DNA from 3 places in the Oceanobacillus sp. FSL W7-1293 genome. Region 2 is predicted to be linked to each of the others. Evidence: riboswitches for the same ligand, from Rfam matches in the RefSeq annotation. Region 2 holds a riboswitch; each other region holds the start of a gene.
What was found. A riboswitch is a leader RNA that binds a small molecule or an ion and turns the genes downstream of it on or off. The one in region 2 is predicted to bind thiamine pyrophosphate.
Positions count from the first base shown of each region.

Region 1 (8,351 bases), 2.0 Mb from region 2:
AGGAGAACAGCAGGATAAAATATTGCAAAAATTTGAAAATGACGAAGTAAAATTAAAAGGGGTTGCGTCCTCTGAGTTTTTCAAAATGCTGCGTGCATCAACACTCGCAGGTGCTTATGCTGATCCTTTATATGGCGGGAATGATAAAATGCGCGGTTGGAAAATGAAGGAATATCCAGGCAGTCAAATGAGTTATACCGATAAAATTGAGGATGAAAGCTTTATAGAGATGGAACCAAAAGCATTAAACGATCATTTGTAATACGATGAGGAGGCTGTTGATATGGCAAAGAAATTGGACAAGGTAGATGTTGTCACTGTTGGGGTTGGCTGGACAGGCGGTATTATTGCCGCAGAGTTGACAAAGGAAGGATATAAAGTCGTTGGTCTGGAACGAGGCGGTGACAGAGGAACAGAAGATTTTCATATGGTTCATGATGAATACCGTTACGCTGTCCGTTATGGGCTGATGCAGGATACCTCGAAAGAAACCATCACATTTCGGAATAAACGGGATGAACATGCACTGCCCATGAGACAATTAGGTTCATTTCTTCTAGGAGAAGGTGTCGGCGGTGCTGGTGATCATTGGAATGGACATACGTGGCGTTTTTTGCCATATGACTTGGAAATCAAATCGGAAACAGATAAAAAATATGGAAAGGACAAGCTGAGCGACGATTATACATTACAGGACTGGGGCATCACTTATGATGAGCTAGAGCCTTATTTTTATAAATTTGAACAAACTACTGGCATCAGCGGAGAAGAGAATCCAATGGGAGCTCCTCGGAAGAACGATTATCCGACAGGCCCAATGAAAAGCACTCCCATCTTGGATCGCTTTAAAAAAGCTGCTAAGAATTTAAATCTTCATCCTATCCAGATGGCGTCCGCAAATTTATCGGAGGCATATGAAAATCCGGATGGGGAAACAATCAATGCTTGTCAGTATTGCGGTTTCTGTGAGAGATTTGGTTGTGAGTACGGAGCAAAGTCAAGCCCGAATATCACCGTTCTCCCTACTGCAAAAAAAACAGGAAACTTTGAATTGCGGCCTGACTCCAACGTGGTCGAGGTACTTCATAATGATGGGAAGGCAACCGGTGTCCGTTATGTCGATGTGCAAACGGGAGAGGAGTTTGAACAACCTGCAGATGTGGTCATTTTGACAAGCTATGTATTAAACAATACGCGTTTACTGCTTCAATCAGAAATTGGCAAGCCTTATAATCCGGAAACTGGAAAAGGCGTCATCGGGAAGAATTATTGCTATCAAATCGGGGGTGGCGCAACGGGCTTCTTTGAAAACGAGAAGTTTAACACTTTTATGGGAGCAGGCTCGCTTGGGGCTACCGTAGATGATTACAATGGAGATAATTTCGATCATAAAGCTTTAGATTTCATTCATGGCGGTTCCTTATCAATTACACAAACAGGACGCCGGCCAATTGAAAGCAATCCAGTTCCTAAGGGCACGCCATCATGGGGTAAGGATTTTAAAGAGCAGTCACTGCATTATTTTAATCGATCTCTTTCTGTTGGTGCACAAGGAGCTTCCATGCCGCATCGCAACAATTATTTAAGCTTGGATGAAAACTATAAAGATGCATATGGTAATCCTTTATTGAAGTTAACGTACGATTTTACAGAGCAGGACCGGAACTTACATCGCTATCTTTCGGAAAAAGCCGGAGAGATTCTAAAAGAAATGGGTGCCGATCACGTGGACGTCAGAGAAATCAGCGAACATTATGATATCGTCCCATACCAGACAACCCATAATACGGGCGGTGTCATTATGGGTGCTGACCCAGAAACCTCTGCAGTAAATAACTATTCACAAATGTGGGAGGTCGATAATCTATTTGTTGTCGGTGCTTCTGCTTTCGCCCATAATGGCGGCTACAACCCGACTGGCACGGTAGGGGCACTGGCATATCGGGCTGCGGAAGGGATTATTAAATTTCTCGATGAGGGAGGCCAATTGGTCCAAGTGAGTAAAAACAGCCAGCATGTTTAATGATAGAATAAAAGAGGAGGGAACAGGATGGGGCTTTCCAATATCGGTATCCCAGGCTTGATTCTGATTATTATTCTGGCTTTGATCATTTTTGGTCCCCAAAAACTGCCTGAAATTGGTTCTGCCTTAGGGAAAACACTGACTTCATTTAAAAAATCAGCAGAAGGCATCATAAGTGATGAAGAAGCGAGTGAAACAAAGGAAATACCGAAAGTCAACAGAGAAGGTTGAAATCTTATGTTAATATTCTGCAATGCAATAAGCGTATCCGATGAATATGAGTTTGAGGTTTATTAGTATAGCTGTTTTCATAGAAAGAAATTTGAAGTCTTGTACTAAAAAAGAGAGCTGCACCGGCAGAATCCTTTAGGTACAAGACTTTTTTGCTGTGTATGAGATGACTTTTACCGGTTTTTTAAGTAGCTTAATCAGGAACGAAAAGATAGAAATAAAAAAAGACACATTGACATTTATAATGATAATGATTATCATTATCATTAAATAGTAGGATTTCTTTATCTAGCGGTTTTGATGGGACGAGTAAACGCAGTCCCAGGTCCAACTAAGGCGTTCGCGAATTGAAGTAATTGAAGACATTTTTCATCTCCCAATTTGCGCATCATTCTAGATATTATCCAATATTTTAGCGTGTGTTTTTTATCGATCTGGTGTGAATCCTCACGAATATTAAAAAAAGAATACAGAAAATTTAACTTATGGAAGGTTGTTAGACGATGACAGAATGCAAAGATGTAACCATTATAGGCGGTGGCCCGGCTGGATTGTATGCGGCCTTTTATTGCGGGATGCGCGATCTATCTGCCCGCATTATCGAATTTAAACCAAACCTCGGAGGGAAGGTTCATATCTATCCTGAAAAAATGATTTGGGATATAGGAGGACTAACACCGATTACCGGCGCTCAATTGATAGAGCAAATGGAAGCGCAGGCACGTACATTTAACCCGGAAGTTATTTTAAATGAAAAAGTGGAAAAACTTGAAAAGAATATGGAAGATTGTTTTGTGGTGACAACCCATACAGGACATAAATACGTTAGCCGAACGGTTATTTTGGCAACTGGCGGAGGTATTCTGGAACCAATTAAATTGGATATAGAGGGAGCGGACCGTTTCGAGGTAAGCAATCTTCATTACACAGTACAGAGCCTTGACAGGTTTAAAGATAAGAAAGTGATTGTTTCCGGCGGAGGAGATACGGCCATTGACTGGGCTACCGAATTAGAGCCCATTGCGGAACAGGTATCATTGGTTTATCGAGGGGAGGAATTCAAAGCGATGGAAGCGCATATCGCTCATCTGGAAGCCTCCTCTGTCCATATCTATAAAAATACAAAAATAGAAAAATTGCTTGCAGACGAAGAAGGTCATCATGTCAAAGAAATCTTGACGAAAAACCAAAAAACCGGGGAAAAAGTTCGTTTTGAAGTGGACGATTTAATCATTAATCATGGATTTGACAGAGAGCTGAAATTTATTAAAGAAAGTCCGTTGAAAGTAGAACTTGAACAGGACTTTTTCGTAAAAGGATCCGGAAAAGCTGAAACGAACATAGCTGGTTTATATGCTGCCGGTGATATTCTTTCATTCGATGGAAAGGTGCACTTAATTGCCGGCGCGTACAATGATGCAGCGAATACAGTGAATCAAGCAAAGCTGTATATGAAGCCGGATGCCTATAATGAGATTTATGTCTCTTCTCACAACTCAAAATTTGATGAGAAAAACAGAAAGCTGCTTTCTCACTTGTATACTAAATAATAAGCAAGAAAAATTGAATTTAAATGATACCTGCTATCTTCTTATTAACACTATCTCGAACAAAGATAGTGTTTTAATTTTGGAGGAAATGGAATGCCTTACATTGAGAAGCTGTTCTAAGAGAATAGGGTAAGAGCTTATTAGCACATTGTATTCCATAAAAAGAGAAAGACCGCACGTTTATTTATCGTATATCAACACGCATGTTACAATGAAGAATATATTCTTAAAAAATTATAGCTCTCTATTTTTCCAAAATAGTATAGGATGACGTATTTATACGCTTGGCAAAACAATACATATCAAAGAGGTGTAGTGGAATGAAAAAGATGAAGGCAGCAGTTCTGAATAAGCCATTGGATATTGAGGTTAAGGAAATTAATATACCAGAACCAAAGGAAAATGAAGTATTAATCAAAGTTCAGTGTATTGGCATATGCGGCTCTGATGTACACTACTACGAACATGGCAAAATCGGACGTTATGTCGTAGAAGAACCACTCATTTTAGGGCATGAATTAGCAGGTGATATTGTTAAAGCTGGCAGTCAGGTCGAGAATCTGGCAGCAGGCGATCGTGTAGCTGTCGAACCGGGTGTTGTATGCGGAACTTGTGAATATTGTAAATCAGGCCGATATAATCTCTGCCCTGAGGTACAATTTATGGCAACCCCGCCAGTTGACGGAGCATGGTCTGAATATATCACGATTCGCAGTGATTTTGCCTTTAAGATACCGGATCAAATGAGCTATGAAGAAGGGGCTTTAATTGAACCGCTTTCTGTAGGCATTCATGCGATGCAGCGCGGAAAAGTTCATCCCAATGATAAAATGTTGATTACCGGTTTAGGACCTATTGGACTGTTAGCGATCAAGGCTGCGAAAATATTCGGAGTGAACGAAATCTATTGCTCTGACGTGGTACCATATCGCAGAGAATTAGCGAAGAAATTTGGCGCGACAAAGGTATTTGATCCAACACAAGATAATATTCATGAGGAGATAGAAAAGGCAACAGCTGGCAGCGGTTTGGATATCGCTGTTGAAACTTCTGGTAATAACCGGGCAGTACAGGATGCACTGACAATTACGAAACGGGGAGGAAGGGTTGTATTAGTCGGATTACCTGCGTCCTCAGAAATACCTGTAGATATTACCCATATCGTCGATTCAGAATACGACATTCACGGTGTTTTTCGCTATGCAAACAGTTATCCGACAGCAATTCAGGCAATTGGCAGTCAGGACCTTGGTCTCGAAGATGTAATTACCCATAAATATCGTTTGGATGATATCAAAGAAGCTGTAGAAACCGCTGTAAATCAGAAGGATACTAGCATTAAGATAATGATTTATCCATGTTAACGAGTGAAACACACTAGTTTTTTTAGCTTTTTGGAAACCTATTTTTTAATAGATTTGATTATTTCTTTGCTGATTTTTTTATAAACTAAAAAGACTTGACTTAAAAATTTGTTCTGCTACCATAATAGACAATCGAATACATTTAAATTTTCTGCTAGGGGCGCCGTGACGGCTGAGATAAATGTATATTTAGCACCCTTAGAACCTGATCTGGTTAAGGCCAGCGGAGGGAAGTAGAATAAGCAGACAAACCATGCGTTGTTTTTACGTGTGTATGTTTTTGTATGCAGATACTTCCTTCTACGAGTCTTTAGAAAAAAGATTAGAGGAGGTTTTTTTTATGAAATTTACGGATGAATTACGTGCTGCAACAAAAGAAAGCTGGGAGCAGAGTTTAAATCACCCATTTGTGCAAGGAATTGTGAAGGGAGATTTACCGCTGGAAACATTTAAGTATTATATATTACAAGATATTTACTATTTAAAACATTACGGAAAGATCCACGCGATTGCAGCATCCCAGGCTGAGGATTTTAAACTGACTGCTCTTTTAGCTGATAAAGCACGCTTTACAGCAGAAGCCGAACTGACCGTGCATAAGGAACACGCTGAGATTTTAAATATTACTCAAGCAGATATAGATAATTTCAAACCAGCGCCAACTGCCTATGCCTATACTTCGCATTTATATCGAGCAACCATGTCTGGAAATCTAGCACATACTGTCGCTGCCATACTGCCATGCTACTGGTTATATGCGGATATCGGAAAAGTAAATGAACATGCAGCACCGGAGCCGGAAATTTATCGTAACTGGATTAAAATGTATGCAAGTGACTGGTTTCAAGATTCAACAAGCGAAATGATTAATTTACTAAACACTTTAGTTGAAGATATGAATGACCAGGAAAAAGAAAAGGTAAAAGAACAATTTATTATTGCAAAAGAATATGAACTTCATTTTTGGGAAATGTCCTACACTTTTGAAGGCTGGCTTTCGGAAAGTAAAAAAGTGAGCAGCCGATAAGAAGGAACAGAACGGCTTCAAATTTTTTAATGAGTCCAGTTTATTCGTTCAAGGTTAAAGAGCTCTCATTTATTGAGGGTTCTTTTTTTGCTGGAAGGGAAAGGTTATTTATTATACCAACTGCGCAATTTTGTTGAAAACACAATGTAATCAAAATTTCTTATGTTACAATGTGCGTAATGGCAAGCTGCAAACATGTCGAAGTAGAAAATTTAGTTTAAAAAGCATTTATTCCAAAGAAATGAATACTTGTAGATAGTGAATTTAAACTTGCGTCTAATCCAGAGGAGGGATAATCGTGAAAAATAATCAATTAACAAAGGAAGCTACCCTCCAAATAGTATCTGCTATAAATATACGCCTGAAAGGACGAACCAATCCTTTAGTGGTGTCGCTGGACGGAGGGAGTGGCGCAGGAAAATCTACGTTACCGCTTATAGCAGGGGAGAGCGTTCAATATCATCTTTTCTCTTTTTCTACGGGAACCGGTCTGACACCATCTTCCGTAACGGACGCGCCTTCAAAGGTCATTATTCTTGATGAAATTTATAGCTCGCTGTCAGAACTCTCTGATGTTGTTGATTTTAAGGTTCTAGTGGATGTGTTACCAGCGGTTTGCCGTTATAGGAGTAATGTAAGAGAGGGGTATGCGGATGAGGCCTGGCATAAGCAGTGGGACTCTGCAGAGGATTATTATTTCTCCGTTCTATGTCCGCCATCATCATTTGATTTAATCGTAATTAACCAGTAGGATATTGTTTTATAATGAATGAATCTGTTTCTTCAAATAAATAATATTGCAATTATGTATTGACAATTCAAGTGATAATGATTATCATTATCGATAAGGAATAAGGTTTCTCTATCAAAATTGTTCTGTGAATGTATCAGATGACTCATTGTGTTACCCCCTCAAACCAACATATAGAGACTTGATAGAGATTCCTTCTCTTTTGTAAATGAAAGGTTAATTACTACACTCATACATAGAATATAACTGATTGATAAGAAAAAACGGTACAAAATTATTGGATGCCATATCATTTCCTTATCTTGAAATTAAAACAAGAAGTTAAAACTGAGGGTCAGACTTATCAAACTGATTACAATACGATCATGAATCACGCTTAAAAGCATTTGATAATGATAATTTCCTGCGATAAATAATTCGAGTATTTGTGAATTATTTATCGCTTTCTTTTTAACTCCGTTTACTTTATTGAACTATTTACCTTTGCATTACAAACAGAAAAGGTACTATTGTGGTATGAAAAAGTAATTAACTGATTAAACGTTTACGCAAATGATTTAGCTGCATTCTCATCCCTGGGAAAATAATCAATGGAATAAAATATATTTCAATTTTTTCATTTTTATTACAATTAGATTAAATAGATAGAATTTAAGTTTATAAGCTAAGAAGAGGGGAAGATAGTTACTATCATATTGGAGAGGAAGGTGTTATTATCAAGTATATTTTTTCAATTTTTCTTGCTTTGGTTGGATTCGTGTTCTTTGCAGGGACCGCATCTGCGGAGCAGTATCATGAAGTACAACCAGGAGACAATGTGTATCGAATCGCACAAAACTATCAGGTAGACGTTAATGCTGTCATTGCGGCAAATCCATCTATATCGGACTCCGCTTATATTGAAGCCGGTCAAACAATAACAATACCAGATGAAAATGGAGCTTCTTTTACGGTTACCGCTTATACAGCTGGTCCTGAATCTACTGGTAAAGAACCTGGTGATCCTGCCTATGGTATCACAGCATCTGGTGAAGAAGTAGAAGAAGGAAGGACAATTGCATGTCCGCAGTCTCTTCCTTTTGGCACGAAAATACATATCCCAGAGTTGGATGAAACTTACGTGTGCGAAGACCGGGGGAGTGCTATTACAAATGGCCACCTGGATATTTATAAGGAAGATTTAGACGATGCACTGAAATTTGGAGTACAAGAACTTCCAGCTAAAGTGTGGACCTATTAAGCTTAGGAACTAGATGACAGATTTACTTTATGTTAAAAACCTTATCGCGATTTAACGCAAAGAAAGCAACCGCCTATGAATCTCATTTAGGCTGGTTGCTTTTTCGTATATAAGAATATGTTATAAGTTATTATATTAAGCTATGAAAACACGTATTAACATTCG
Region 1 is NZ_CP150212.1:2,425,746-2,434,096, forward strand. It holds gene MKY65_RS11895 (gluconate 2-dehydrogenase subunit 3 family protein) at 1-262, shown strand, start outside; gene MKY65_RS11900 (GMC family oxidoreductase) at 284-2,023, shown strand; gene MKY65_RS11905 (twin-arginine translocase TatA/TatE family subunit) at 2,051-2,254, shown strand; gene MKY65_RS11910 (NAD(P)/FAD-dependent oxidoreductase) at 2,758-3,804, shown strand; gene MKY65_RS11915 (NAD(P)-dependent alcohol dehydrogenase) at 4,125-5,168, shown strand; TPP riboswitch at 5,315-5,417, shown strand; gene tenA (thiaminase II) at 5,509-6,195, shown strand; gene MKY65_RS11925 (hypothetical protein) at 6,494-6,946, shown strand; gene MKY65_RS11930 (LysM peptidoglycan-binding domain-containing protein) at 7,704-8,186, shown strand.
Region 1: linked by a shared signal. The riboswitch ahead of tenA (thiaminase II) and the one ahead of MKY65_RS02120 (thiamine phosphate synthase) in region 2 are both predicted to bind thiamine pyrophosphate.

Region 2 (8,351 bases):
GCAGCTCTTTGGCTACTTCATTCAAATCTGTTTGTTTACGCTGCGGACGGAGCTGGACGGTATTTCTGCCGCATAACACAGCGGTTTTCAAACGAGAATCATAAGCTAGGTTGGGATAGCTTCTTTTCTCTGAGCATGATGGACAATCCGCTTTGCGTAAGGAAGCTACATCTATTTCCACATGCTCATTGTTCCAAAGGTCAAAGGAAATGAGCTTTCCTGATAAAGCCGCTTCGTTACCGGTCAATAGCTTTAACGCTTCTGTTACCTGCTGGGAGACCACCTTTTGCACAACCGGCTGGATAACGCCGACACTATCGCAGGTAGCGCCATTAACTGGAATGTATTCCTGCAAGCATTGCAGACAGGGCGTTTTTTCAGGAACCACCGTGAAAGTAACTCCATAGCTTGCTACAATCGCTCCATAAATCCATGGTTTCTGATATTTTTGCGCCATATCATTCAGTAAAAGCCTTGTCTCAAAATTATCCGTCGCGTCGATAATGAGATCTGCTTCAGGCACTATTTTCCGCAATCTATCCACCTCAGCATCTCCAACAATCGCATCTATTTTGACATGGCTATTCACTTCAGAAAGCCGTTGTCTGGCAGCAATGGCTTTGGGCATTTTCTGTTCCATATCCTTTTCACTAAACAGCTGCTGCCGCTGCAGATTACTTTCTTCTACATAATCCCGGTCAATTAATGTTATGTGGCCAACGCCCGCACGCGTCAAAGCTTCCGCGCTGCTCGACCCTAGTGCGCCTGCACCGATAATCAGCACATGGCTTTGACCCAGCTTCTCCTGACCAGACTCGCCGATTGGCGCAAATAATATCTGACGATGATAACGATTAGTTTCCAACACTGATCCCTTCCTCCGGGCTGCTGGCTACAGCATAATCTTTCATCGCAATCCTTCCCGCTTCATACCCCAGTCTTCCTGCTTCTATTGCATATTTCATTGCCTCTGCCATTTTTACAGGGTCATGTGCTCCGGAAACAGCTGTATTCAATAAAACACCATCTGCGCCCAATTCCATGGCATACGCTGCATCAGCAGGCGATCCAATCCCTGCGTCGACAATAACAGGCACTTTTGACTGCTCGATAATAAAAGAAAGATTTAATGGATTGATGATTCCTTGCCCGCTTCCAATGGGAGAAGCTCCAGGCATCACGGCGTGGGCTCCTGCTTCCTCCAGTTTTTTTGCTAATACCACATCATCTGAGGTGTAAGGAAGCACTGTAAAACCTTCTGCCACCAGTTCTTCTGTTGCTTTCAATGTCTCTACCGGATCAGGCAGCAACGTTTTATCACAGCCAATGATTTCTACTTTCACCATATCACACCGTCCCGAAGCGGCCGCTAATTTAGCAATTCGCACCGCTTCCTTCGCATCCTTTGCCCCTGCTGTATTTGGTAAAAACGTATAGCGGTCCACATCGATTTTTTCTAAAAAATTGGGCAGGGAGGGATCATAAATATTCATCCTTCTGACAGAAAAAGTGAGTACTTCTGTCTCTGATTTATCTACCGCCTGTTTTTGAATATCAAAATCCGGATATTTTCCCGTTCCTAAGAATAAACGTGATTTAAATTGATAGTTTCCAACTGTAAGCATTTGCTTAACCTCCTCCAACAAAATGAACAATCTCCACCTTGTCTCCATTTTCCAACACTGCTTTTTCATGCTCTTCCTTCTGTAATATCTGCTGATTATGCTCGATAATTAAAGGTTTATCTTCCAATCCCAGAAAGTCGATTAAGCCTTTGACATGCTTTACCTCTTCCTGTACTTCTAATCCATTGCCATTCACTGTAATTTTCATGTTGATTCACCTGCCTTTTCCAACTTATTATTTTGACGGCCCGCATAAAAGCAATCATAATAAAGCGGGGAAACCGGCTTATTTTCTATTAAATCTGCCATATAAATTCCCGTGATAGGCGATAGTAAGATGCCGTTTCGATAATGTCCCTTTGCCGCATATAAGCCTGGGATTCCCGGAATCTCGCCCAAGTATGGCAGTTCATCAGCTGTAGACGGTCTGATGCCTGCCCACATTTTTCTTATCCTCGCCTCTGCCAGCTCCGGAACCATTTTTTGCGCTCGTGACAGCAGTCTCTGGACACTTGCAGCATGGACATGCTTATCCATTTTCCCTGGTATGGAGGAGGCTCCAACAATTACCTTTTTTCCCTGCTTCGGAACAAGGTAACAGCCATCCATCCAAAGTGTTGATTGAAACAGCTTCTGAGCCAGTTCTAACAGCAGACATTCGCCCTTCACCGGAATCGCAGCATAATCTGCAGGCAGCAGCTCATCTCCGAAAGCTCCTGTTGCAACAATAACCTGGTCCGCTTCATAGATTGCCTCTGTTGTCCGGACACCATAAACCGTCTCATTTTCCATCAACAGCTCATTAACGCTTTCCTGCTCATGCAACACCGCACCATGATGAGATGCAGCCAGAGAAAAGGCTTTGGTGAGATGAGGGGCGGAAACCTGGCCATCTTCCGGCAAATACAGGACAGCACGAAGATTCTCCGTCAGACTTGGCTCCATCTTTTTCGCTTCTTCTACTGATAGTAAATACGCAGGGTTATCCGCTTCCCGCTGGAAGGACGCGATGGTTTGCAGCTTGCTGTATTGCTGCTGATGAAAAGCAAGCTTCATGATTCCTTTATGAATATATTGAATATCTACTCCTGTCGCTTCCTTCAGCTCCTCGGATAAATTTTTGAATAGCGCTCTGCTCTCCTGTGCAAACCGAAAAAGCGGACTGTCTTCTGTAAACTCTCCTTGAGCCCCTAACATACCTGCCGCGGCACTGGAAGCCTCGCAGCCGATTTGATTCCTTTCAATAACCAGCACCCGATTGCCTCTTTTGGCCAGCTGATAAGCAATAGAGCAGCCAATAACTCCGCCGCCGACAATGATTTGATCAAACTGTTTATTCATCTTCTCCCTCCTTTCCACGAATTCAACGCTTGCCGGTAAGCACTGACAGTTCGGACCGGATCCTCTGCCTGCCAAATACCAGACATGACCGCGATGCCGGCGGCTCCTGCTGCAGTTACTTCTTTCGCTCGCCCAGGAGTAATCCCGCCAATAGCATATACCGGCACAGAGAGCGCGTTAGTCATTTTCTGTAGTTCCGTTAATCCTCTGGGCTGCTGATTGGCTTTGGACTTGCTGGAATAAATATGGCCATACAGCACATAATCAGCTCCCTCCTGCTGCGCCTGCTCTGCCTCTGCTAAAGAATGAACAGACTTTCCTGCTTTCAATTTAGGGAAGCTTTCTTTTACAAGGGGAATGGAAGGGCTATGATACGCCAGCTGAACACCTGCACACTGCTTTATCACGGCAATATCGACTCTATCATTCACTATTATTTTCTCTAATGGCAATCCGATATTTTCTAATGCACCGATGATTTCCAGAATGTCCTTCGCTGTCTTGTTCTTCTCTCTGATATGCAAATAATCCATCTCAGCCTGAATCCGTTTCACTAATTGCAAATGCTGCTCGGAAAAATTGCCATCACTGATCAGATGCAGCTGCTTGTCTATCTTTATCGCCCCCTTTCTTCCATTTTTCTTGCTTCAGGGTCGGCCAAAGAACGAAAAAGACCACTTATCCAGCTCGGGATAAGTGGTCCTGATTATATACAAATTCATTGTTCGAATGATATATCGTCATGTTCCTGCCACTTCCCTACGCTAGTGTTAACCAGATCAGGTTCAAAGGGTCCGAGTATTCGTCTCAGCCAAAGGCTCCCCTAGTGTTGCTTATTTAATTTTCAGATTACAACTAAAGAATAACATATAATTTTTTATTTTCAAAGATATTCTTTCAAAAGTGTTTAGTGTTTTATCAAGGAAATGTTAATTCATTTTCAAATGAGGTCTCTTACCCAATCACCTGAACAACATTCCCTTCATTATCTTTCATGTATGTTTTAACAATTTTTACAGTCAGCTGTTCAAACGAGAATAGTTCTGCCACACCTTCTTTAGGAATCAGCTTCTCACTCAACTCGATTGTACTCTGCTCATCTAAAATCAGGCGCACCTTATCCTTCTCCATTGCATATTTTGACTTTTCCCCGGGCTCTATGGCAACGACAATATCAGGACCTGCCAATGTCAGAGCCTTTCCCTTCAAGAGACGTCCTCGCAGCACTTTACTAATGGTTTCCGTTTGCTTTGCCCCCAGAGTCAGCATTGCTGGTTTTTTTCTGAACAAACCCTTTTTTTCTGGTGTCCATGCTAAATTATCGTTAAATAAAAACCCTGTATTGGATCCTTCCCGTTCTCTTCCTTCGTCAACTTTTTGCGAGACATCAGCATGATTTAGTAAAGAATCTCTTTTTAAATCAGTGATAAACGCAGGCATATACGGAGAGCTGGCAGAGAGAACACCTAATGTATTCCACGTCTGCATTGCTTCAAGCTCATCATTTGTGATACCGACCATCTGCAGAAATTGCACTTGGCCATTTTTTGTTTCTATTGTACCTAGCTCAGAATCCGTAATAAATGCCAATGCGGTTAATGCCGTATCTGATTCCAAACAGATAGGACCGTTTGCATCCATATAGTCTCCATTTTTGAAAACATTCCCGCTATTAAAAACATATCTCCCCAAATTCTGAAGCAGATTAAGCGCCCACGCTGGCGGTTCTTCTTCCCCTTCTTCTCTTTTCAATCTGAACGTTAATTCAAATCCAAAACCGCTGATCTCTGGATTATCGGTTTCTTTTTCGTAAATCTCTGAAAATCCATATGTAACTATATGCCAGTTTAAGCCTGGCGTTTCTGATTGATAAGCGCTGATTCCATCTAATGGATCCGGCCCGCCCAGCGAATAAGAGATCACTGTTCCATAATGCTTCGGTTCCTGCTTCCCATAAATTGCTTCCATTGCATTATCAATTGCATCCCAGCCGGCTGCTTTTACTTCTTCATTCATTAAATTCCTCCTCTGCTTCCCTTTCCAAAAAGACGATTTTTTCTTTCTAAAACACTACCCCTTTGTCGAAATACAAAACATCTCTGCAAAATCAGTGACGATGGTTTTTTCAGGATTACGCTTCACATCATATCTCATTTTCTCTAACCCTTCTTGATAATCCTGATCATCAATCAACGTTAATATGGATATGTCTCTATTCTCTGCATAACCCAGATAATCCGACACCCTGATTTTTTCTAAACGATATGCCATCTGCAGCTCTGTGTTAACCCCCCTTGCGGAAAGCTCATCAAAAATAACTTCCTTTTCCCAAAACCTTTTTACATCCTCATCATATGCTGTTGGAAAATAATGATATACCCACCATTTTCTCATATCATGGACAGCAATATTATGCAGCTTGTATACACCGTTTTTCTTCAAGACACGATATATTTCATCAAGCGCTGCTTCCTTCTTTAAAAAATGATGAAAAGCATAGTTATTGGAGATATAATCAAACTTTTCATTCTCGTAGGGCATATCTTCAGCTAAACCATGCACGAGAGAGACATTTTTTAATTTGTTCTTCGCCTTTTTCAACATATCCTCTGAAGCATCAAGACCATACCAGTTCATGTTTCGGCTATCAAAACCGTTTGTTTGAGCATCAAGATAAATCCCTGTCCCGCACGCTAAATCTAACACGTGATACATTGATTTAGGGTATTTATCTTGATACTCCTTTAAATTCTTATCAAATTGCATTTCATCTAATCGATATGTATTGTCCTCATATTTATCAGCAATTTGCGAGTAATCAGTTATTTTCATATTGTTTATCCCTGCCTTTTGATTATTAGGAAGAATTTAAATGCAGTATAAAGCCATTATACTTGTTTTCTCTATGTTTTTAAAAACTTACTATTCCCCTAATTCATGAAGCAACGTCTTACTGCTTTCCGGAAATGCAAAAAAGACAGCACCATTCCAAATGAAAGGTGCCATCTTTTCTAATAGCATAAATTATTGATTTCCTTTTTTAACCCATTCAGCCGCTGTCACTGTACGTTGTGCCTGATGCTTAACTGTCGCTTCCACATCTTCCACCATTTTTCCGTCTTGATCAACAGTGACACTTGTACCATAAGGATTTCCGCCAGCTGCAAATACAGATTCGTCCGAGTAGCCTGGAGGTACAATGATAGCTCCCCAGTGCATCATGCTCGTGTACAACGACAGGATCGTCGCTTCCTGGCCGCCATGCGGATTCTGTGCAGAAGACATCGCACTGACTACTTTGTTCACTGTTTTTCCGCTAGCCCAAAGTCCGCCTTGGATATCCAAGAATTGCTTCATTTGAGAAGGCACATTACCAAAACGCGTTGGCGTGCTGAAGATAAGTGCATCTGCCCATTCAATATCTTCTGAAGATGCAACAGGAACATCCTTGGTTGCTTCCACAGTTGCTTTCCATGCCGGATTTCCTTCAATAGCAGATTCTGGAGCTAATTCCTGCACTTTCAATACTCTTACTTCCGCGCCATTCGCTTCCGCCGCTTCTGCTGCCCATTTTGCCATTTGGTAGTTCGTACCGCCCATACTATAAAAAATAACTGCTACTTTTGTGTTTGTCATCGTTTCTATCTCCTTTGATTCATTTGATTTTCCAAATAATTTATTTAAAAATCCCATTTCTAACACCTCTTTAAAATATTTCCCTTTTTCTTCGCCAGAACCATCTCCTTTATTGGAGCGCTGCATCCCAATATCTAACTGTTCTTTTTATGCCTCATTTCAGCTTTTTTATACTTAGTGAAAAAATAACCGCTTTTTGAGACAATTCTGCTTCCAACTGTGTTTCATTTAGTTACCTATCATCACGCTTCTTTCTAAAATTATATTTAATCAAACTATAATTAATTCATTTATTTTTAATTCAATATAAATTATATGACGTACTTTTTATTTTGTCAACACATTATTTAAATCATTAGATAAACGATTGAAAAATAGGAAATGAAGCAACAGATGAAAATACCCGTATAATTTCATAGAAATCAGAGAAAATAACAATAAGATACCTTAAATAACAATAAAGTAATCGGGGGTGCTCTAGATGAGCCAGCCATATCAATGTCCCAGATGTAAAACAAACCGGTCGCGTTTCAATGTCATTGAACAAGTAGCGAATCCGGTCAAATTAGATGCCAGCACAGGAGAAGTATTAAATGATTACACGCAGGAGCCGCTGGAAGTATTTCACATCGCCTATAATGGGCCTGAGAGAAGAATACAGTGCGGAGCATGCGGCTTGATCGAGGATGAAAATACGTTTGTAAATACAAAAGCACAATAACTACACGACGGAGGTTGAATATAAATGACGAAAAACCGAAAAGGACCAAAACAGCAGGAACAACCTAATTTGCCGCAAAGTCCAAAGCAGCCTTATGGCGAACCATTGGCAGGTTCTCATAAAGTGAAGAATAAAAATCATTCCAGACAAAAAAATAATGCATCGCATGATATGTGACGCATGAATGGTTTATACCATATACAAAACAAACGTTGTAAAGCCTGTAAGGGTCAATTGCTTTGTATATGGTAGAGAACTTTCATATCTTTGCCTCTTTAACTTTACATTGACCCCATTATTTACTTCATTATCTTACTTTATCACCTTTAGCTTTTGTTACCCCTGTTAACTTTATAACATTAATTTTTATTGTCTATTAAAGATTGTAATGTTTCTTCCAGCCCATTTTGAAAAGGAGTTGCTGGAATCGTGCCAATCCGCTTTTCATATTTATCTCCACTCAAAATAAATCCCTCTTTAGTAAGGTACATGATTTCAACAATTTCTCTCATAAATGCATCAAACAAACCCATCCATCGGATAACATTTTTAGTCAGAGGAATAACCACCTTCTGATTTCCTGTTACTTTCCGAGCAATTCGAATAATCTCTTTACCTGAAATCAATCCAGCACCTGGTATGTTCCAATTCTCACCATAGGAATCGTCTTTATCTGCTATATTCACAATCATCTTAGCAGCATCTGGCAAATAAACATATTCACGGGGCGTTTGTAAATTACCAATAAAAATGGACATTTTACCTGCAGCCATTCCATCAAGTGTAGGCTGCAAGTAAGAATTTTGTGAAGTTGGGCCATAATAATCTGGCAACCTGACAATTAAAGCTTTTGCTCTTTTCCATTTTCCGCTGAATATCAATTGTTCGAAAGCTACTCTAAGTTTACCTTTTTTTGTATGTGGATGTTGAGGATGGTTTTCATCTCCTTTCGCAACTTGGTGTCCATATACATAAATGCCATCAACAATCACGATTCTTTTCCCCAAAGTATCAGCGGCTTTCATCAC
Region 2 is NZ_CP150212.1:396,788-405,138, reverse strand. It holds gene MKY65_RS02140 (ThiF family adenylyltransferase) at 1-865, opposite strand, end outside; gene MKY65_RS02135 (thiazole synthase) at 855-1,625, opposite strand; gene thiS (sulfur carrier protein ThiS) at 1,630-1,833, opposite strand; gene thiO (glycine oxidase ThiO) at 1,830-2,966, opposite strand; gene MKY65_RS02120 (thiamine phosphate synthase) at 2,963-3,559, opposite strand; TPP riboswitch at 3,706-3,801, opposite strand; gene MKY65_RS02115 (suppressor of fused domain protein) at 3,921-4,982, opposite strand; gene MKY65_RS02110 (class I SAM-dependent methyltransferase) at 5,037-5,798, opposite strand; gene wrbA (NAD(P)H:quinone oxidoreductase type IV) at 5,991-6,602, opposite strand; gene MKY65_RS02100 (hypothetical protein) at 7,084-7,323, shown strand; gene MKY65_RS02095 (small acid-soluble spore protein P) at 7,348-7,500, shown strand; gene MKY65_RS02090 (SDR family oxidoreductase) at 7,683-8,351, opposite strand, start outside.

Region 3 (8,351 bases), 2.0 Mb from region 2:
AACAATTCAAGGAAGGAGTTATTATTCAAAAGGGGAATTGCCTTATAAGTCTAGACGATTTGGCATATCTTAAGGAATCAGAAGAAGATACCAGTGCTCTACTAATAGAAAAAAAACAAAAAAGTATTGATATGATTGGTGCTTTTGTAGAGAATAATCAAGTAAATCAATTTTTAGCCCATGCTCGAGAGCACTATGTTAATTCTGAAGTTGCAGGAGTATTTAAGTTAGATAAGCATGCATTAGAAACAATTTCGTACGCTAATTACGGATTCAGTCAACGTGTGACAGGGGCTATGATTCCTAACCAGTTATTTATTGAAAATGGATTGAATGATTATTTAAAAGAGGGAAACAAGATTCAACCGGTATTTGCTCAGGATAAAGTGCACAGTTTACAATTCCCATGGGATATATTAAATGTGAATGCATATTATCTTAATTCATTTACTAAGGAAATAAATGGATATTCTATTGGGGACAATTCATCTGTTTCTGAAGAATCAACTATAAACGGTAATATTCAGATAGGTAATAATTCAATTATAGGTAAGAATGTAACCATTAATGGCAATGTCATTATTGGAGATAATGTAAATGTTGATACTGGAGCTATTATAAATGGCCCTGTTTTAATAGGAAATAACTCGTATGTTAAAGATTATGCAAAACTTGAACCAAATACTGTAATTGGTTGTGAGAATAGGATAGGACATAATGCGGAAGTTGAGGGTGTTACAATGAAAGGTATTTCTGCTATTCATTATAGTGAAATGTATGGTGTGATTGGTCAATATGTAGATATTGCTGCAGCCTGTGTATGTGGAATTGTAAGATTTAATGACACTCCTCAAATACACAAAATAAATGGAAGAACTTATTCAGATACCTATTCTAATGCGATTTTTATTGGTGACTATACTAGGACAGGTATTAATAATATATTCTTCCCAGGTGTAAAAGTAGGAAGTGAATGTGCACTATACCCTGGTTTAAATGTGGAAAAAGATATACCTCACGAAACACTCGTCATAAAAAAAGAAGAGCATATTGAAAAAGAATGGGGATATAAAAAATACGGATGGTAGGAGAGAATTAAATATAAAGTGGTTATATAAAGTATAGAATAAAGAAGTAATTAATTTGAAATGTTTAATTAGCTTAATACCGGTTATTTAGATTTTCTAGCACCTTTGTTTGGTACTATTAAAAGATTACTCATTGAAAGCTAGTAGAATAATCATTTAATATTTTTGATATTACTAATTCAATTAGGGAGGAGTGAATGGTAGTGAATGAAGAATAAGGGCATTTCGTATCCTTAACTTCATTAAACTACTCTTCTCTCTTTTTTTTACGAAAGCGCTTTAGATGTTAAAAAAGCATTATTAAGAATCGGCTCATATTAGTTTAATCCTTAACAATCAAAAAAAGGAGGTTAAAAAGATGGTAGGAATTATCATTGCCAGCCATGGTGAATTTGCGACAGGTATCTTGCAGTCTGGAGCGATGATCTTTGGAGAGCAAGAGAATGTCAAGGCTGTTACGTTGATGCCGAGTGAAGGACCGGATGACGTAAGAGCAAAAATGGAAGAGGCGATTGCTTCTTTCGACAATCAGGATGAAGTATTATTCTTAGTCGATCTTTGGGGCGGCACGCCTTTCAATCAGGCAAGCAGCTTGATGGAGGGACATGAAGATACATGGGCTATCGTTGCTGGGTTGAACTTAGCAATGGTTATCGAATCTACAATGACGAAGATTTATCTTGGATAGAAGTGATTTCCTGCTTACGTAATGCGAATGTTTCCATCGCTGATTTAAAAGAAATGATGAGTTTTTTAAAAGGGGATAGAGAATAAACAAAAACTTTGTTAGTTATTTTAAGAGGAGGGATAAAACCCTCTATGATTTAGTAAGAGGTACGTTCGTTTAAAAAAGGGAGTGTAAAAATATACTATTTTAGAATTTCTACACCCCAATCTAACTACATAATGCTTTCTTTATCCAGATTAAATAACATGAAGCGTTTTTGATCTTTTTTGTTTTATCTGTAAAACATGCTCTCCTGTCATATGAATGCAAAGAGGAAGAGAATCTTACCAGAAAAAAGGGGAAAATGGTAACAAATACACTCAGAATAAAATACTGATTATGTCTACAGAAGATGTGATATCAATCTTTCTTCCAGTGCACTCCAAATAATGGTTCAGTGGTAAATAAAAATAATAAGAGTAAAATGTTATAGATAAAAATAATAACGGCGAACAATTAAGGAAAGTTATAAATCAAGTGAACATTAGCGTATTTAAAGTAGTGTGACGAACTGGCTTTAGTTTCAAAAATCTCTTTTCGGGGTATCGCTATCCAGATAAACTAATGAAAGAGAGAAACGAAATGACATTTACAAAATTTAAATCTATTTTCAACAAAATTGGTATTATTGCTAGTTTACTAGCGCTAACAGGCGTGTGTGTGTTGCTTTGGCGCTCATTTTTGGCTAGTGGATATGATGCCTATTCAGGCCAAATTTCATTTTACCTGCTCACATTTCCTGTAGCATTATTCATTTTAGCTGTAGCAGCTTTAATTATTTTACTCCTTCTTATTTGGAAAGAATCGGCATTATTTTTAAAAATGATTTGGGCATTCATCTGTATTTCTTTTTTAGGAATCGCGCTCCTATCCGGGATTCAAAACCAATACTATGCAGATCGTATTGACGCAGAAACAGCCTTGATGGATAACTATACATTTTCTTTTTCTGGCACAGATACGTATTCCAATTTAGAAGAAGATATTGTTTATAAAACTGCGGAAGATGAAGATTTATTACTGGATGTATGGGATACAAAAGTGAATGATGAAAATCGTCCTGTTATCGTAAATATTCATGGCGGAGGATGGAGCAGCGGGGATAAAAGTGAGGTTACCTCATGGAGTAAATGGTTTAATTTGAAAGGATATGTTGTATTTAATGTGGAATACAGTCAAAATGGACCCGACATGTGGCAAAAACAAATTTCAGATACACATGCTGCGTTAAACTGGATTGTTGAACATGCGGATGAATATCATTTAGATATAAACAGAATTAATTTAATAGGATCTTCTGCCGGGGGTCATTTAGCATTGTTAACTGGGTATACGGATTTAAAGGAAAACAGCCTTGTTCCCAGAGAAACGGATTCCGATTCCACCGTGGAAATAAATTCTATTATTAATCTATATGGGCCATCGGATTTATTACAACTCTATGATGATACTAATAGTAAAGAATTTATTCAGCCACTGCTTGAACAACTCATGGATAGTCAACCCAAAACAAAAGAAATCAAACATCGTTATCGTCAAATGTCTCCTATTCAGTATGTAAATGAATCTTCTGCACCCACGATTTCATTTGTCGGTCTAAAAGATAAAGTAATACCTGAAGAGCAAATAGAAATACTGCATGAAAAACTCGAAGAAAATAATATAGACAACCAAGCTTACTATTTTCCGTTTTCTGATCATAGTTATGACACTAACTGGGAAAGTATAGCTAATCAAACAACCAGACAAAAAATAGAAGAATTTTTAAGTGAATACAACTAGGATTTATTGTGTCAGGAGAAGATCTTACAAATTTAAATATATATTAAATCTTGAAATGAATAGAGATATCTTATTCACCATCAGTAGTGTATTTGAATACACCACTTAAACCATTATGATTTAGTGCTTGATTTTTGTAGCATGAATAAAAGCAGAGAAAAAGTTATCCCCGATTAACACGGAAAACTTGCAAGAAGCTCATTCTTGGCTGGAAACAGAACAGGCAATCGGAAAAGTTGGTTCACGTTTCTTTCATCAGCAAGCTGCCGTAATTTATCTAAAGCTACGGATGAATAATCCCAGGCAGTAACACGATGTCCCAATTCAGCTGCGTAGACTGCATTACGTCCTTCTCCTTCCGACAGGCTCAGTACATCTGATGGAGGATGATCAGGCAGCATAGATTGAACAAAGACATTCGGCTCCTTTCCATATCTATATTCCTGATCATTATATAGTTCATCCCATTTATTATTTGTCATTAAAAGAGCATCTCGTTTCCTTTCTAAGCCAGCTGTAATAACATCATCATGATAAGAAGCTGGTATTTTATTTTCGCATATGTACTGATTTTTTTGAATTTGTCACTACCTTTATAAAAATAATTTTCATTTGTATCCCTCATCTCCGGTGATAAAACATGCTTCATCAATAAAATAGGTGAACTTGTATAAAGGTTTTTTTCACAAATCACATAATAAAATTGCTGGATTTCTTAGCTAGTTATTTATTTTTATAGGAATCCAATCTGTTTTTGAGCCGATTCATTTTCTATCACTCATTTGCTTAAATGATAGTTTGCTTTTTTCAAAAGTAGCAATGACAGTGCTGTAATCAGAGTGTTAACTATGAGTAAGGTAATACAGCTTCGTAATAAAAAAATAATTAACGAAGAAAAAGTTAAAATAAATAGGTAGCAATGCTCAGCGTGGGAGTGAAGATTAGGGCATATGATGAGTTCGAAAGGAAAAACAACTTGAATGACAAAACCAGGTATGTTTTAATTGAAAATATAATATCTTAATTTTCACTTGGGGAGCAATTTTTATTGCTAAGAGAGGGAACTCTACCCTTGGAATCTGATCTAGTTAATTCTAGCCTAGGGAAGTGATGGCTTGCTTAGTAATAATAAGCTGTATACACTTTCCATTCTTCTGAATTCGTTGAGTGAATTATGAAATGCTTTAATTATAATAGCTATAAAAATTTAATAAAAGTGTAGGGGGACCAGTGTTGCTGGTTGAGATAGGATCCGTAAGATATAGACCCTTTGAACCTGATCTGGTTGATGCCAGCGTAGGGAACATACGAGATTTACATTCTATTTAAGAAGTATTGTATGCACCCTGGGCTCGTAATGCCTAGGGTGTTTTTGTTTTTGTTATCAAAATTAGTTTAATGGAGGAGAATGTGTTGAAACAAGATATCCAGATGTTTATCGAAAGACCAGAAGAAAGTAAATATACGTTTAATGAGCTTGCTGTGCAACTATTTGGATATTTGTATAGAGAGAATGAAGCATATCAGCAATTTTGTAGACGAAATGGAATAGGTAGCAGACAAGTCCGTACGTGGAAGGATATTCCTGCTGTATCTACGGAAGCTTTTAAAAATACTTTCTTAAGCACGGTTCCGGAGGAGGATTGTGAGCGTATTTTTATGACCAGCGGGACAACTAGCAGGAAACAAGGAAAGCATTATCATGAGAATTTAGATATTTACGATTTTTCTGCACGAAACAGCTTTCAACAGTTTGTTAGTGAGGAGCAGCGTCCAATAGCTATTCTATTCCCGGATGAAGAGGAGATGCCAAATTCATCGCTTGCCCATTACTTGACCATGTTGCGGGAGTATCAGGGGACGAAGGATTCAAGGCATTTTGTAACACGTAGCGGATTGGAGGTACAGTCATTCATTCAATGGACGAAAGAATATAAGGATACGTCAGTGATTGTCCTCGGTGCAAGCTACAGCTTTGTTCATTTATTTGATGCGTTGGAGGAGATAGATCAAACGCTGCCTTTACATAAGGATAGTCTTATATTTGACACGGGTGGATTTAAGAATATTTCCAGATCCTTAGAAGAAGAGGAGTTTTATGAAAAGTTAGAACAAATTTTTCATGTGAAGCGTGAGAATATGGTGAACATGTATGGCATGACAGAATTATCTACACAGTATTATACAGCGATTGGTAAAGGACAAAAGCATATAAAGAAAAATCCGCACTGGATTCGTTTTAAAGTAGTTGACCCTGTAAGCGGGGAAGAAATGCCAAAAGGCGAAGCGGGTTTGCTTATTCATGTTGATCTGGCGAATATCAATTCAGTGCCGGCAGTGCAGACTAGTGACCTGGCGGTGGAGCATGAAACAGGGTTTGAATTACTGGGACGGCAGGCAAGCGCGGAGCCTAAAGGATGTTCATTATCTGCGAAGCAATGGCTGGAGGAACATAACCATGTCAACGGTTGAGTATGGCGGCTATCTGCCGCCTGAAGCAAAGAAGATGAAGATAGAGGAGCGTGTGCTTTCCTTTAAAAAGGGAGAAGAGAAAGTGCATATACATATGCCTTATCCTGCTCCAGAACAGATACAACAGCTTGGAAGCATTATGAAAACATCTGCTGTTCAAACCATGGATACGACCGAAATCATACAGGCTGTCTCAAAGGCAATCCACTTGTTGTTAGATCGGAATCACCCGGCTCGTATAAAGGCAGAAAAGCTGTTGCCTATTATTACAGGATATGATGCAGAAATTATCCGTTTGAGTCTGACTCAATCATTACAAACCTTTCGTGAGCATGAGCTGCATCGTTGGCTGGCTGTTAATTTTCACTCGCTATCTATATTGGACAGGTTTGAGCCTTTTCAGCATGGCGGGTATACAAAAGCAATTGGCCCGCAATTAACCGCGCATGTATGGGCGGGGAATGTACCGGGGTTGCCGCTTTGGAGCCTGATTGCAAGCTTATTGGTGAAAGGGAATGTTATTGGAAAAGTTTCCAGCACGGAACCTTTTTTCATTGGTTTATTTTGTGAAATTTTAGCAGAAGTGGAGCCGAGATTGGCCAATGCGATGGCAATTGTATCGTGGCAAGGAGGGGATCGTGAGCGTGAACCTGTATTATTTACAAAAGCGGATGTTGTTGTAGGTTATGGAACAAATAAAACCATAACTATGCTGCAGCAGCAAGTCACTCCACCTTCCCGTTTTATTTCGTTTGGGAATAAATTAAGCTTTGGTTTATTGCATCATCAAGTGCTGGATCGCCAAAAGGATGAAGCACTTGCCAAGCAAGCGGCTTTAGATGTTATTCGTTATGATCAGCAGGGGTGTTTTTCCCCGCATACTTTTTTTGTGGAGAAGGGTGGAAAAACGTCACCAAAACAGTGGGCAGCGTTGCTTGCAAGGAAATTACAAGTATATGAAGAACGACATCCTCTTAGAAAATTGTCCATAGAAGAGGCCGGGGAAAGAGCAGAATGGAGGAATAAGAAAGAGTGGCAAGAATCATGGCAATTGTTTTCTTCTTCCAAAGGTTCATGGATTGTAGCTTATGGAAAAGAAGCATTCTTAGAGCCTTCTCCGTTATCACGCGTAGTTCATGTAATTGCTATTGACAGTTGGAAGGATATGGAAAGGTTTGTTCAAGATAAAAGGACCGTTGTACAGACAATGGGGATTGCCGCGCCTGTGGAAGAATTATTTAAAATTTCAACAAGGATGGGTGCATTGGGAATAACTAGAATTACCAGCATTGGCAAGATGACAAAACTGCATGCAGGGTGGCATCAGGATGGCAGATCATTAATGAGAGAGCTTGTTCAGTTGGTTGATATAGATCCTTCTGCCGTGTCGGGGGCTGATGCATTTAATAGCTATACAGATTAGAGAGGAGCAGTAATATGATGGAATTAGAATTAAGAAATGTTTCTTACCAGTACGAAAAGGACACATTCTCTGTGCAAAAAGTGAATTGGAAGCTGCGTAGTGGCGAGATTCACTGCTGGCTTGGCAGAAGCGGCAGTGGAAAAACAACATTACTGCAATTGGCAGCAGGGTTGAAGCGGCCGACGAGTGGAAAAGTCCTGCATCAGGATGTTCCAGTGGAAGAACCTCTTTCGGATATTGGTTTTGTTTTCCAGGATGCCACACTACTGCAATGGAAAAAAGTCATCGATAATATATTATTACCAATCCAGTTGAAACGAAAAATAACAGAAGAAGATATTGCTTATGCCAAAGCCCTTCTAAAAATGCTTCAAATTCAGCACCTTTTTGACCGGTATCCTTCTACGCTTTCTGGCGGCCAGAAAAGCCGGGTTGCGATTGCCCGGGCATTGATTACAAAGCCGACACTTCTTTTTTGTGACGAGCCTTTTGCTGCGTTGGATCTGATGACGAAAGAAGAGCTGCAAAACGAGTTGCTTTATTTAAATCAAAGTAAAAATATTGCCATGCTCTTTGTAACACATGATGTATCGGAAGCTGCGTTTTTAGCTGATCAAATCGGTGTGATGGAAAAAGGAGCATTTATTTATCGTCAACAGGCACCGGACTGGAGTAAGGTGAATTCTCATCGCCGGGATACGCCATTATTTCGTGATTATTGTCTGGAGATCCGGCAATCTTTAGAGGAGACAGCTCATGCGTAAAAAAGCTGCAATAACATCTATTATGGTTGGATTGTTATTGTTTGTTGTATGGGAATATAGTGCTCGCAGGGTATCAGATTTGATTTTACCTCAGC
Region 3 is NZ_CP150212.1:2,443,118-2,451,468, forward strand. It holds gene MKY65_RS11970 (hypothetical protein) at 1-1,088, shown strand, start outside; partial or broken gene MKY65_RS11975 (PTS sugar transporter subunit IIA) at 1,447-1,749, shown strand; gene MKY65_RS11980 (alpha/beta hydrolase) at 2,398-3,597, shown strand; gene MKY65_RS11985 (hypothetical protein) at 3,771-4,079, opposite strand; TPP riboswitch at 4,620-4,720, shown strand; TPP riboswitch at 4,808-4,917, shown strand; gene MKY65_RS11990 (long-chain fatty acid--CoA ligase) at 5,011-6,069, shown strand; gene MKY65_RS11995 (acyl-CoA reductase) at 6,056-7,492, shown strand; gene MKY65_RS12000 (ATP-binding cassette domain-containing protein) at 7,507-8,256, shown strand; gene MKY65_RS12005 (ABC transporter permease) at 8,249-8,351, shown strand, end outside.
Region 3: linked by a shared signal. The riboswitch ahead of MKY65_RS11990 (long-chain fatty acid--CoA ligase) and the one ahead of MKY65_RS02120 (thiamine phosphate synthase) in region 2 are both predicted to bind thiamine pyrophosphate.